3 regions of the Comamonas testosteroni genome follow, and region 1 is predicted to be linked to each of the others. Evidence: predicted binding sites of a transcription regulator. Region 1 holds the regulator's gene; each other region holds the start of a gene.
The links. The regulator HrcA, encoded in region 1, represses chaperone genes, less so after heat shock. The targets are predictions, from matches to a motif close to TTAGCACTCNNNNNNNNNGAGTGCTAA.
Positions count from the first base shown of each region.

Region 1 (3,281 bases):
TGGCCACCCACCCGAGGCCAATCAGCAAGATAGCCACCAAGCCCATGCAGGCCATGGTCAAGACCGCGATGTGCACGCGAATGCGGAACTGCCGGGGGACGCCTAGGGAGTGGTTCATCAGATAGTCTTTCGGCAGGTAGGGTCACCTGGAATCGTGGTTTTCAGTCTAATTTGCCTACAGCCAAATTAATCTTGCGACTTAGTTTCGATGTTGTGTTAGCACACCACGATGACACTGCTGTTCTCTTTAGGTGATAGAAATCACCTGCGCAATTTTTGCTAGCCTCGAGATAAGCCTATTGCTACACCCTGAAACGCCTCTTTAGCAGGGTTCGCGCCTAACGATGTAGTCGATTGACTGCTCCGGAGCGGACGCGGGCGTTCAGAGCATGCAGGCATTCAATGTCTGGTATTGAAGATTGCGGCTGTTGAACTACCAGATCGTGACTGACTCAGATCAGCCTGATGCAGCCCTTGGAGACGTATCGGTTAGTGACTACAACTGCCGCCAGAATCAATCCTTCGGACATTAATATTCCGCCCCCCCCACAAAAAAAGCCAACCTCTAAAGAGGTTGGCTTTTTCATTTTGGTGGGCCTCCCGTGAGTCGAACACGGCACCAACGGATTATGAGTCCGCTGCTCTAACCAAGCATGAGCTAGAGGCCCGAAACTTCACCAAAAACCGCCGAACAGGCAATCTTTTAGTCTACCGTTCTCTGGACCAGACATGCACCAGACAACGTTTTTAACTGCCAGATCAGACTGAAATTAAGCAGTCTAACCTTTTGAAACTAAAGCAGAACTCCCTTTTGCTTCTCCACGATGTAGAAGAATTATGAGTCCTCTGCTCTAACCAACTGAGCTAACGCCCCAACACTGACAACAGCCGTGGCTGCCACCAGAAAAACTTCGCCATTGTAGGGCCTAACGCTTGTGACTCAGAGCATTGCTCACCAGTTTGGACGTGATATCGACAATCTGGATCATCTTGTCGTAGTGCATGCGTGTGGGGCCAATCACCCCCAGAGTGCCTACCACCTTGCCGTCAAGCTCATAGGGAGCGCTCACTACAGACAAATCTTCAAACGGTACGGTCTGGCTCTCGCCACCGATATAGATGCGCACGCCATCGGCCTGATTGGAGAAGTCCAGCAACCTGAGGATTTGCGTTTTCTGCTCGAACAGGTCGAAAGCACGACGCAGATTGCCCATATCGCTGGAAAAATCGCTCACGGACAGCAGATTGCGCTCGCCGGCGATCACCACGTCCTCGCGATCATGGTTGCTCATGACCTCAGTGCCTACATTCACCGCCGCCTGCATGAGGCTGGCAACCTGGCCCCGCAATTGCTCCACCTCGGTTTGCAGCCGCGTGCGCACCTCCTCCATTGCCAGACCGGCGTAATGGTGATTGAGGAAATTCGAGGCTTCTATCAGTTGCGAGGACTCGTAGTCCACATCTGTGAAGATCACGCGGTTTTGCACATCGCCTTCGGGCGAGACGATGATGACCAGAAAGCGCCGCTCCGACAGGCGCACGAACTCGATATGCTTGAAGACGGAGCTGCGACGCGGCACCATGACCACACCCACGAACTGGGAGAGGTTGGACAGCAGATTGGCCGCATTGGCAATCACCTTCTGCGGCTGTTCAGGCATCAGGCCGGGCGTTACAAGATCGCAGCGGTCCACCGTCAGCATGGTGTCGACAAACAGGCGGTATCCCCTGGCTGTCGGCACGCGGCCTGCCGATGTGTGAGGGCTGATGATCAGACCCATCTCTTCCAGGTCGGCCATCACATTGCGTATGGTGGCAGGCGACAATTCAAGCCCGGATGCACGTGAAAGAGTGCGCGAGCCGACTGGTTGACCGTCAGCGATGTAACGCTCGATCAGCGCTTTGAGCAATAACTTGGCACGTTCGTCGAGCATGATTTCATTTTAATGATGTAATTTCCCAGATGACATCCACGTTCCACCATATTGCCCTGATCGGCAAGTACCACACACCCGCAGCAGGCGTTCCGTCCGATGCAGCCAGCGCAGCACTGCAACGGATTGCCGGTTATGTGCGCAGCATGGGTTGTGAGGTGATTCTGGATACCCAGTCCGCCATCTACGCGGGCCTGCCCGATTACCCGAGCATGGACGTGGACGGCCTGGGCAGGCATTGCGACCTCGGCCTGGTGGTGGGCGGAGACGGCACCATGCTGGGCGTGTGCCGCCATCTGGCGCGCTATGGCACACCGCTGGTCGGCATCAACCAGGGCCGCCTGGGGTTTGTCACCGATATCGCCCTGGATGAATTCGAAGCCTCCATCACGCCCATATTGCAGGGCGAGTACGAGGAAGACGAACGCCCCCTGATGAATGCTCGCGTCATGCGCGACGGCCAGTGCGTTTTTGAAGCCCAGGCCATGAATGATGTGGTGGTAAACCGTGGCTCGACCTCGGGCATGGTGGAGCTGCGCATCGAGGTCGGCGGCAGCTTTGTCTCCAACCAGCGTGCGGACGGCTTGATCGTGGCCACCCCCACGGGCTCCACCGCCTATGCGCTCTCGGCCGGCGGTCCCATGCTGCACCCTTCGATTCCGGCCTGGGTGATGGTGCCCATCGCGCCGCACAACCTCTCCAACCGTCCCATCGTGCTCTCCGACGCCCAGGAAGTGACTATCGAGGTAGTGGGCGGCCGAGGCGACGCCAGCGCGAACTTCGACATGCAGTCCCTGAAATCGCTGCAGCATGGCGACCGCATCCTGGTGACGCGCGCCGATCACAGCGTGCACTTTCTGCACCCCAAGGGCTGGAATTACTTCGACACCCTGCGCAAAAAACTGGGCTGGAACGAGGGAGGCGTCTGACCATGGCCTTGAAGCGCATCGTCCTGCGGGACTTTGTGATTGTCCAGTCACTCGATCTGGACTGGCAGACCGGCTTCACGGTGCTTACCGGCGAAACCGGGGCCGGCAAATCCATCATGCTTGACGCTCTGCAACTGGTGCTGGGCGCACGAGCCGATGCACAGGTGGTGCGCGAAGGCTGCCCTCAGGCCGATATTTGCGCAGAGTTCGATTGCCCACCCCATCTTCATGAATGGCTGGAAGAGTCGGGTTTTGCACAGGAGCAGGATTTGCTGCTGCGCCGCGTCATCGACAGTCTGGGCCGCAGCCGCGCCTGGATCAACGGCTCTCCCGCCACGGCCACGCAGCTGCGCCATCTGGGCGATCAGCTGATCGATATTCACGGCCAGCATGCCTGGCAAAGCCTGACCCGCCCGGA
Region 1 is NZ_CP043568.1:1,002,587-1,005,867, reverse strand. Features, by position in the region: gene F0P97_RS04570 (HD domain-containing phosphohydrolase) at 1-118, opposite strand, end outside; tRNA gene F0P97_RS04565 (tRNA-Ile) at 590-668, opposite strand; gene hrcA (heat-inducible transcriptional repressor HrcA) at 927-1,934, opposite strand; gene F0P97_RS04555 (NAD kinase) at 1,964-2,863, shown strand; gene recN (DNA repair protein RecN) at 2,866-3,281, shown strand, end outside.

Region 2 (3,281 bases), 2.0 Mb from region 1:
CCAGCACCCACGCGGTTTTCCACGATGATGGTCTGACCCAGCTTCTTCTCCAATGGCTCGGCCAACGCGCGGGCTGTCAGGTCGGGCGAGGAGCCTGCGGGGAAGCCCACGATCAGGTGCAGGGGCTTGTCGGGCCAGTTGTCGGCTGCCAGGACGGCCGGAGCCATTGCTGTCGCCGCCATGGCGACTCCTGCTGCAACCAGGCTGCGGCGGGACAGGTTCTTCAAGATGCGCGAAGTGCGAATAGGCATGGCAGGTCTCTTTTGAATTCTTGATAGGCGATCGGTGTGCGTGAAAGCATGCACCAATGCCGAAAAATAAAAAACCCGGAAATTATCCGGGTTTGAGGTTCAGCATTTCAGCCTTTTAAAGGCTTGAAGCGCAAGTTGGCGTTTACGCAAACTCGGCCAGCGCTTTTTTCATCTTTTTCATGGCGGCTACCTCAATTTGGCGAATGCGCTCGGCACTCACACCGTATTCGGCAGCCAGCTCATGCAGCGTCATGCCGCCAGAGCCGTCGTCATTGACCTTGAGCCAGCGCTCTTCAACGATGCGGCGGCTGCGGTCATCCAGGCCCTCCAGGGCCATGACCAGACCATCGGTTGCCAGATGATCGCGCTGGCGCGATTCAAGCATGGCTGTAGGCTCGTGACTGGCATCAGCCAGGTAGGCGATAGGGCCGAAGGCCTGTTCTCCATCATCGCTGGGAGAAGGATCCAGCAGCACATCGCCGCCGGCCAGACGGGTTTCCATCTCGATGACTTCCTCGCGCTTGACGTTGAGCTTTGCAGCAACCGCATCAATTTCGTTCGAAGTCAGGGTTTCGCGCAGGGCCAGCTCTTCGTCGGCCATGGCGGCATCGGACTTCAGGTCATGCTTCATCGAGCGCAGATTGAAGAACAGCTTGCGCTGGGCCTTGGTCGTCGCGACCTTGACCATGCGCCAGTTCTTCAGGATATATTCGTGAATTTCCGCCTTGATCCAGTGCATGGCGTAGCTGACCAGACGCACGCCCTGATCGGGATCGAAGCGTTTGACAGCCTTCATCAGGCCCACATTGCCCTCCTGAATCAGGTCGCCGTGAGGCAGGCCATAGCCCAGGTACTGGCGCGAGATGGAGACAACCAGACGCAGGTGGGACATCACCAGACGCCCGGCGGCGTCCAGATCATTGTGTTCTTTGAGCTTGCGAGCGTAGTCCTGCTCTTCCTCAAGGGTGAGCATTGGCATACGATTGACCGCCGAGATATAGGCATCCAGGTTGCCCAGCGGAGGTACCAGCGCCCAGGGGTTCGCGGGCGCCAGGGCAGTAGCAATGGAGCCGGAGGCAGTTTTCATTGCAGGTTTCCTTTCTTCCATGATCTTCATATTAGCACTCCGTTAGAGAGAGTGCTAAAGACAAAGTTCCCACAGCTTTTGTTGGTTTTTGACGGCGCAGGTTGTGACCTGCCTGTCGATTCTTCTTGAATTTGTTGTCGATTCTTCTTGAGATTTGTACTTTTCTCACTGAGTTTTGTACCGCTTTGAAGCCAAAACACTGGCATAACCAATTGATTTAATTAGTGAAATTTTGATTTTCACAAGTTGCCATCCGCTGAAATTGATTATTTTTTTAGGCAAAATTCTCAAAAAAACCGGAAATACTTAACCTGTGCCTTTGTTTTATCCGTACTCCCCTAGTTGACCTTGGTGCAGACGCGGCTGTGGCAGGCTCATGCAGGCAGGAACTGATACCCATGCAGCCTCGCACGATGCGCGCCTTATGCTGCGTATTCGAGTTCTGCAGGTTCTTTTGCCGCTAAGGGGCGTCAGGTGGTTTTTGAAGGGCTACCAAGTCGCAGACCCGGTGTTGAGCAAGTCAATTTGCCTATGCGTTCGCAACAATGCTTGTCGCGCTTACCTAGTTAGATCACAGTCACTTCGGGCTGTAGTAGCCTAAGACCAGATGTCGGCCAGGTTCCAAAGCGTATTCCGGTCGAGCTGACCGCCCGTGCGGGTTGTGGCTGACTAGGCTGCTGGTCGTGACTGACTGAGTTCGGCCAGGAGCGGACGGCCACAGTGCACCTCTGAACGACTTCTACAGGCTGATCTGAGCCATTCACGGTTCGTTGCTTGAACGGCAGCAATGGCCAACACCAGCCGTTGAAGGCTGCTTGTCCTGAACGGCCGCTTCACCCTCGGGACCGGCCGCTCGATTGCACGGTTTGCCACGCACTGGCCCGAAGGACCGCTTCAGCGTGCCCCGGCAGGCTCGTGTCGACCCGTTGCTGTCGTTCGAGCCCCGGCAGCAAATGTCTGCTGCGTAGCAATTTCTGCCAGTCACATTCAGCCTTCCGATTTGAAGTGCATTGGGGATATCACGCCGTTCCTTGACAAGTGTCGCGGTAGGCCGGGCCCAACTCAGTAGCCAACACATGAACTCATCTCACGATGCAACCGACTTCGAGCAGCAACTGGCTACTTGAAAGACGAATTAGCCTGCCTCCAAGACAACTATCCTTAGGCAAACCTCTCATCGATGTGCGCTCAACCAATAGCGTAGGCAATGCCCCGGCTTGAACAAGTACTCCAATAAATCTTTCAGATCGACGTCGACTTAAAGCGAGGCCATTTGAAAGTGGGCTATGAAATTGAAGTCGCCGCTGCCTGCAGAGCAAAGATACGACTGCGTGGGCTCAGACGGCTCTTGGGCATTTCATGGCGCCTGAGCAGCAGTCTCAGATCTATCCAATGCCTGGATCAGCTCTCGGATCCAATCCTCCGTGGCCTTCAACAGCCTCCGACAAAGCCATGTGTCGGGTAAGCTAAAACCCCGGCAGAAGCTATTTTCGATCTCAATGATGCTGCTCAGGCAGCAGCCGCAAGCTTGCTGCCGGGCCGCAAAGGGAATGTCTTGCTAAGAGTCTAAGTGATTGTGATGCTGGCTCCTGATGCCAAGGAGCAAGCAAAACATACAACTGCTTATCGACTGCGGCGGCACAACTTTCCGCCATGGGAAGGGACAAGCCAATACAGCATTGAGGACATTGCTCAATGCCGATGGCTTGCCACTTTTCCAAGTGCCGGCCCACCTGAGCCTATGCGTTCCTAGTAGCCTGACGACGCTGCTCAAACTGGGCTGCCCACTCGGCCACAGGCATAAAGCTCGGGTCTGTGCGCACGACCCGCTCGGTCTGCGCCCAAATGGCTTCATCACTCTGCTCCAGATCTAACGGGTCTCCGTGGGGCTGACTCACATACCAAGGCGTGTCCAGGTAAACCTCCACGGTGTTGTCCTCAGG
Region 2 is NZ_CP043568.1:4,957,914-4,961,194, reverse strand. Features, by position in the region: gene F0P97_RS22870 (Bug family tripartite tricarboxylate transporter substrate binding protein) at 1-251, opposite strand, end outside; gene rpoH (RNA polymerase sigma factor RpoH) at 394-1,338, opposite strand; gene F0P97_RS22860 (VOC family protein) at 3,078-3,281, opposite strand, start outside.
Region 2: the regulator HrcA is predicted to act here: its motif matches at 1,370-1,396, upstream of rpoH (RNA polymerase sigma factor RpoH).

Region 3 (3,281 bases), 190 kb from region 1:
CGAGGCCGCCGATTGCACCAGATAGGTGCGTCCGCCATGTACATACAGCGGACCCGCACCATCACGGTGAGCCTGCAGCTTCGCCCCCACACCAATCCAGTGCAGATCGCTGCTGGCCAGCACCAGTCCCTGATCATCGAGCAACAGGGCGATGCTGGTCTGAGCGTCGGGCACGCCGCTACCGTCTATCCGGTCCCGGCTGCTCCAGATACCTTGCATCTCGCCATCAAAGTCAAAACACAGGCACAGCACGCCAATAGGCTGGCGGTTGCCGGCGTGCAGCATGCGATGCGCATAGATCAACGCGCTGCCATGCCCCGGCAGCAGGTCGGTGGCGCCGAAACTCTGCACAAAACCCGGGCTTTGCAGAGCGCGGGCAATCAATGCATCCCGGCATGGCTGATCTGTGGCCTGACTCCTCTCGCGCGCACTCGCTCGCACCTGGCCTTCGGCATCCAGCAGCAGAATGTCCGTGTAGACCGTGTACTTGCTGCGGTAGGCACGCAGACGCTGGGTGATGGCCGCCCCGTCGCCATCCGCTGCGGCCATGAACTGGCACAGCATGGCGTCGGTCGCCAGAAACCCCACGTCGGCCGTGCGCTCGTAGAGATTGCGCACCAGGGTATCGATCAGATGCTGTGCCTGACTGGCCAGCCCCGCCGTCACCCCCGTCACAGCCTGCATCACCATGGACTGCACCAGGTCCTGCTCCAGGCGCTCGAAGCCGCCACGCGTGGCGGCCATCATGGGCAGCAAGGCCTGCGCTTCCTGTGGGCAATTCATCTTGGCGGAGGACTCTATGAGCCGCCACATCAGATTCAGCTCCCCGAGCGAACTCTCGCAGCGCCCGACCTGGCGCATATGGGGAATGAAGACATCTGTCTGCAGCAGGTCTTGGGCGCGCTGCGCCGGGGCAGTCATGGTTTCTGGAGGCATGTTTTGGCAGAGCAAAAGCCAGGCCTATTTGTAAAAACACGTTACATATGACTCAGAACAAACCCTGCTCCTTGACCAATTTGCCCTCTGATCGGCTGGGGAGAGGTCTTGAAAGCTCAGGAAATTGCCTTATTATTAGCACTCGATAGGGTTGAGTGCTAACAGCTTGACCCTAGATATTCCGAATGTCGGCCAGGATGGCTGGCAAGTCTTGTTTCAACTTTGTTGATGTATTTAGGAGTTGGTATGAACCTGCGTCCCCTGCACGATCGCGTGATCGTCAAGCGCCTCGAAAACGAAACCAAGACAGCCTCGGGCATCGTGCTCCCTGATGCTGCCACCGAGAAGCCTGACCAAGGCGAAGTGCTGGCTGTGGGTCCCGGCAAGCGCAACGACAAGGGCGAACTGATCGCTCTGAACGTGAAGGTCGGCGACCGCGTTCTGTTCGGCAAGTACTCTGGCCAAACCGTGAAGATCCACGGCGACGAGCTGCTGGTCATGAAGGAAGACGACCTGTTCGCAGTCGTCGAGAAGTAATCCTTCCCGAACACATCCCCTATTCATACAACTGCTGGCGACTGATCGATAAGCGCCGGCAGAACATTTGAACCCCATTCTTTAGGAGCCAAAAATGGCAGCAAAAGACGTAGTTTTCGGCGGTGAAGCACGTGCACGCATGGTTGAAGGCGTGAACATCCTGGCTAACGCAGTCAAGGTTACCCTGGGCCCCAAGGGTCGCAACGTGGTGCTGGAGCGCTCCTTCGGCGCCCCCACCGTGACCAAGGACGGCGTGTCCGTGGCCAAGGAAATCGAACTCAAGGACAAGCTGCAGAACATGGGCGCCCAGCTCGTGAAGGAAGTGGCCTCCAAGACCAACGACATCGCTGGTGACGGCACGACCACCGCTACCGTGCTGGCCCAAGCCATCGTGCGCGAAGGCTCCAAGTACGTGGCCGCCGGCCTGAACCCCATGGACCTGAAGCGCGGCATCGACAAGGCTGTCGCCGCCCTGGTGGAAGAGCTGAAGAAGCAATCCAAGGCCACCACCACTTCCAAGGAAATCGCTCAAGTGGGCACGATCTCCGCCAACTCCGACTCCGACGTGGGCGAGATCATCGCTCAAGCCATGGACAAGGTCGGCAAGGAAGGCGTGATCACGGTTGAAGAAGGCAAGAGCCTGGCCAACGAACTGGATGTCGTCGAAGGCATGCAGTTCGACCGCGGCTACCTGTCGCCCTACTTCATCAACAACCCCGAAAAGCAAGCTGCAATTCTGGACAACCCCTTCGTGCTGCTGTTCGACAAGAAGATCAGCAACATCCGCGACCTGCTGCCCACGCTGGAAGCTGTTGCCAAGGCCGGCCGTCCCCTGCTGATCATTGCCGAAGACGTCGAAGGCGAAGCCCTGGCGACTCTGGTGGTGAACACCATCCGCGGCATCCTGAAGGTTGTGGCTGTGAAGGCTCCCGGCTTCGGCGACCGTCGCAAGGCCATGCTGGAAGACATCGCCATCCTGACTGGCGGCAAGGTCATCGCTGAAGAAGTGGGCCTGTCTCTGGACAAGGTGACTCTGGAAGATCTGGGCCAGGCTGCTCGCGTCGAAATCGGCAAGGAAAACACCACCATCATCGACGGTGCTGGCGCTGCTGACGAAATCGAAGCCCGCGTGAAGCAAATCCGCATCCAGATCGAAGAAGCCACTTCCGACTACGACCGTGAAAAGCTGCAAGAGCGCGTGGCCAAGCTGGCCGGCGGTGTTGCCGTGATCAAGGTTGGCGCTGCCACCGAAGTCGAAATGAAGGAAAAGAAGGCCCGCGTGGAAGACGCCCTGCACGCTACCCGCGCTGCTGTGGAAGAAGGCATCGTGGCCGGCGGTGGCGTGGCCCTGCTGCGCGCCAAGCAAGCCGTTGGCGCCCTGGCTACCGGCAATGCCGAACAAGACGCCGGCATCAAGCTGGTGCTCAAGGCTATCGAAGCTCCTCTGCGCGAAATCGTGGCCAACGCCGGTGGCGAGCCCTCGGTGGTCGTGAACGCCGTGCTGAACGGCTCGGGCAACTACGGCTTCAACGCTGCCAACGACACCTACGGCGACATGCTGGAAATGGGCATTCTGGACCCCACCAAGGTGACTCGCACTGCTCTGCAAAACGCCGCTTCCGTGGCTTCCCTGCTGCTGACTACCGAGTGCATGATCGCCGAAGCCCCCAAGGCTGACGCAGCTCCTGCCATGCCCGATATGGGTGGTATGGGCGGCATGGGCGGCATGGGCATGTAATTGCTCTGCTGCTGACCGGGTGGTTTGCACCATCCGGTTTTGCACAAAAGAAAAGGCCGCAGATGCGGCC
Region 3 is NZ_CP043568.1:810,099-813,379, reverse strand. Features, by position in the region: gene F0P97_RS03640 (chemotaxis protein CheW) at 1-921, opposite strand, end outside; gene groES (co-chaperone GroES) at 1,183-1,473, shown strand; gene groL (chaperonin GroEL) at 1,568-3,211, shown strand.
Region 3: the regulator HrcA is predicted to act here: its motif matches at 1,072-1,098, upstream of groES (co-chaperone GroES).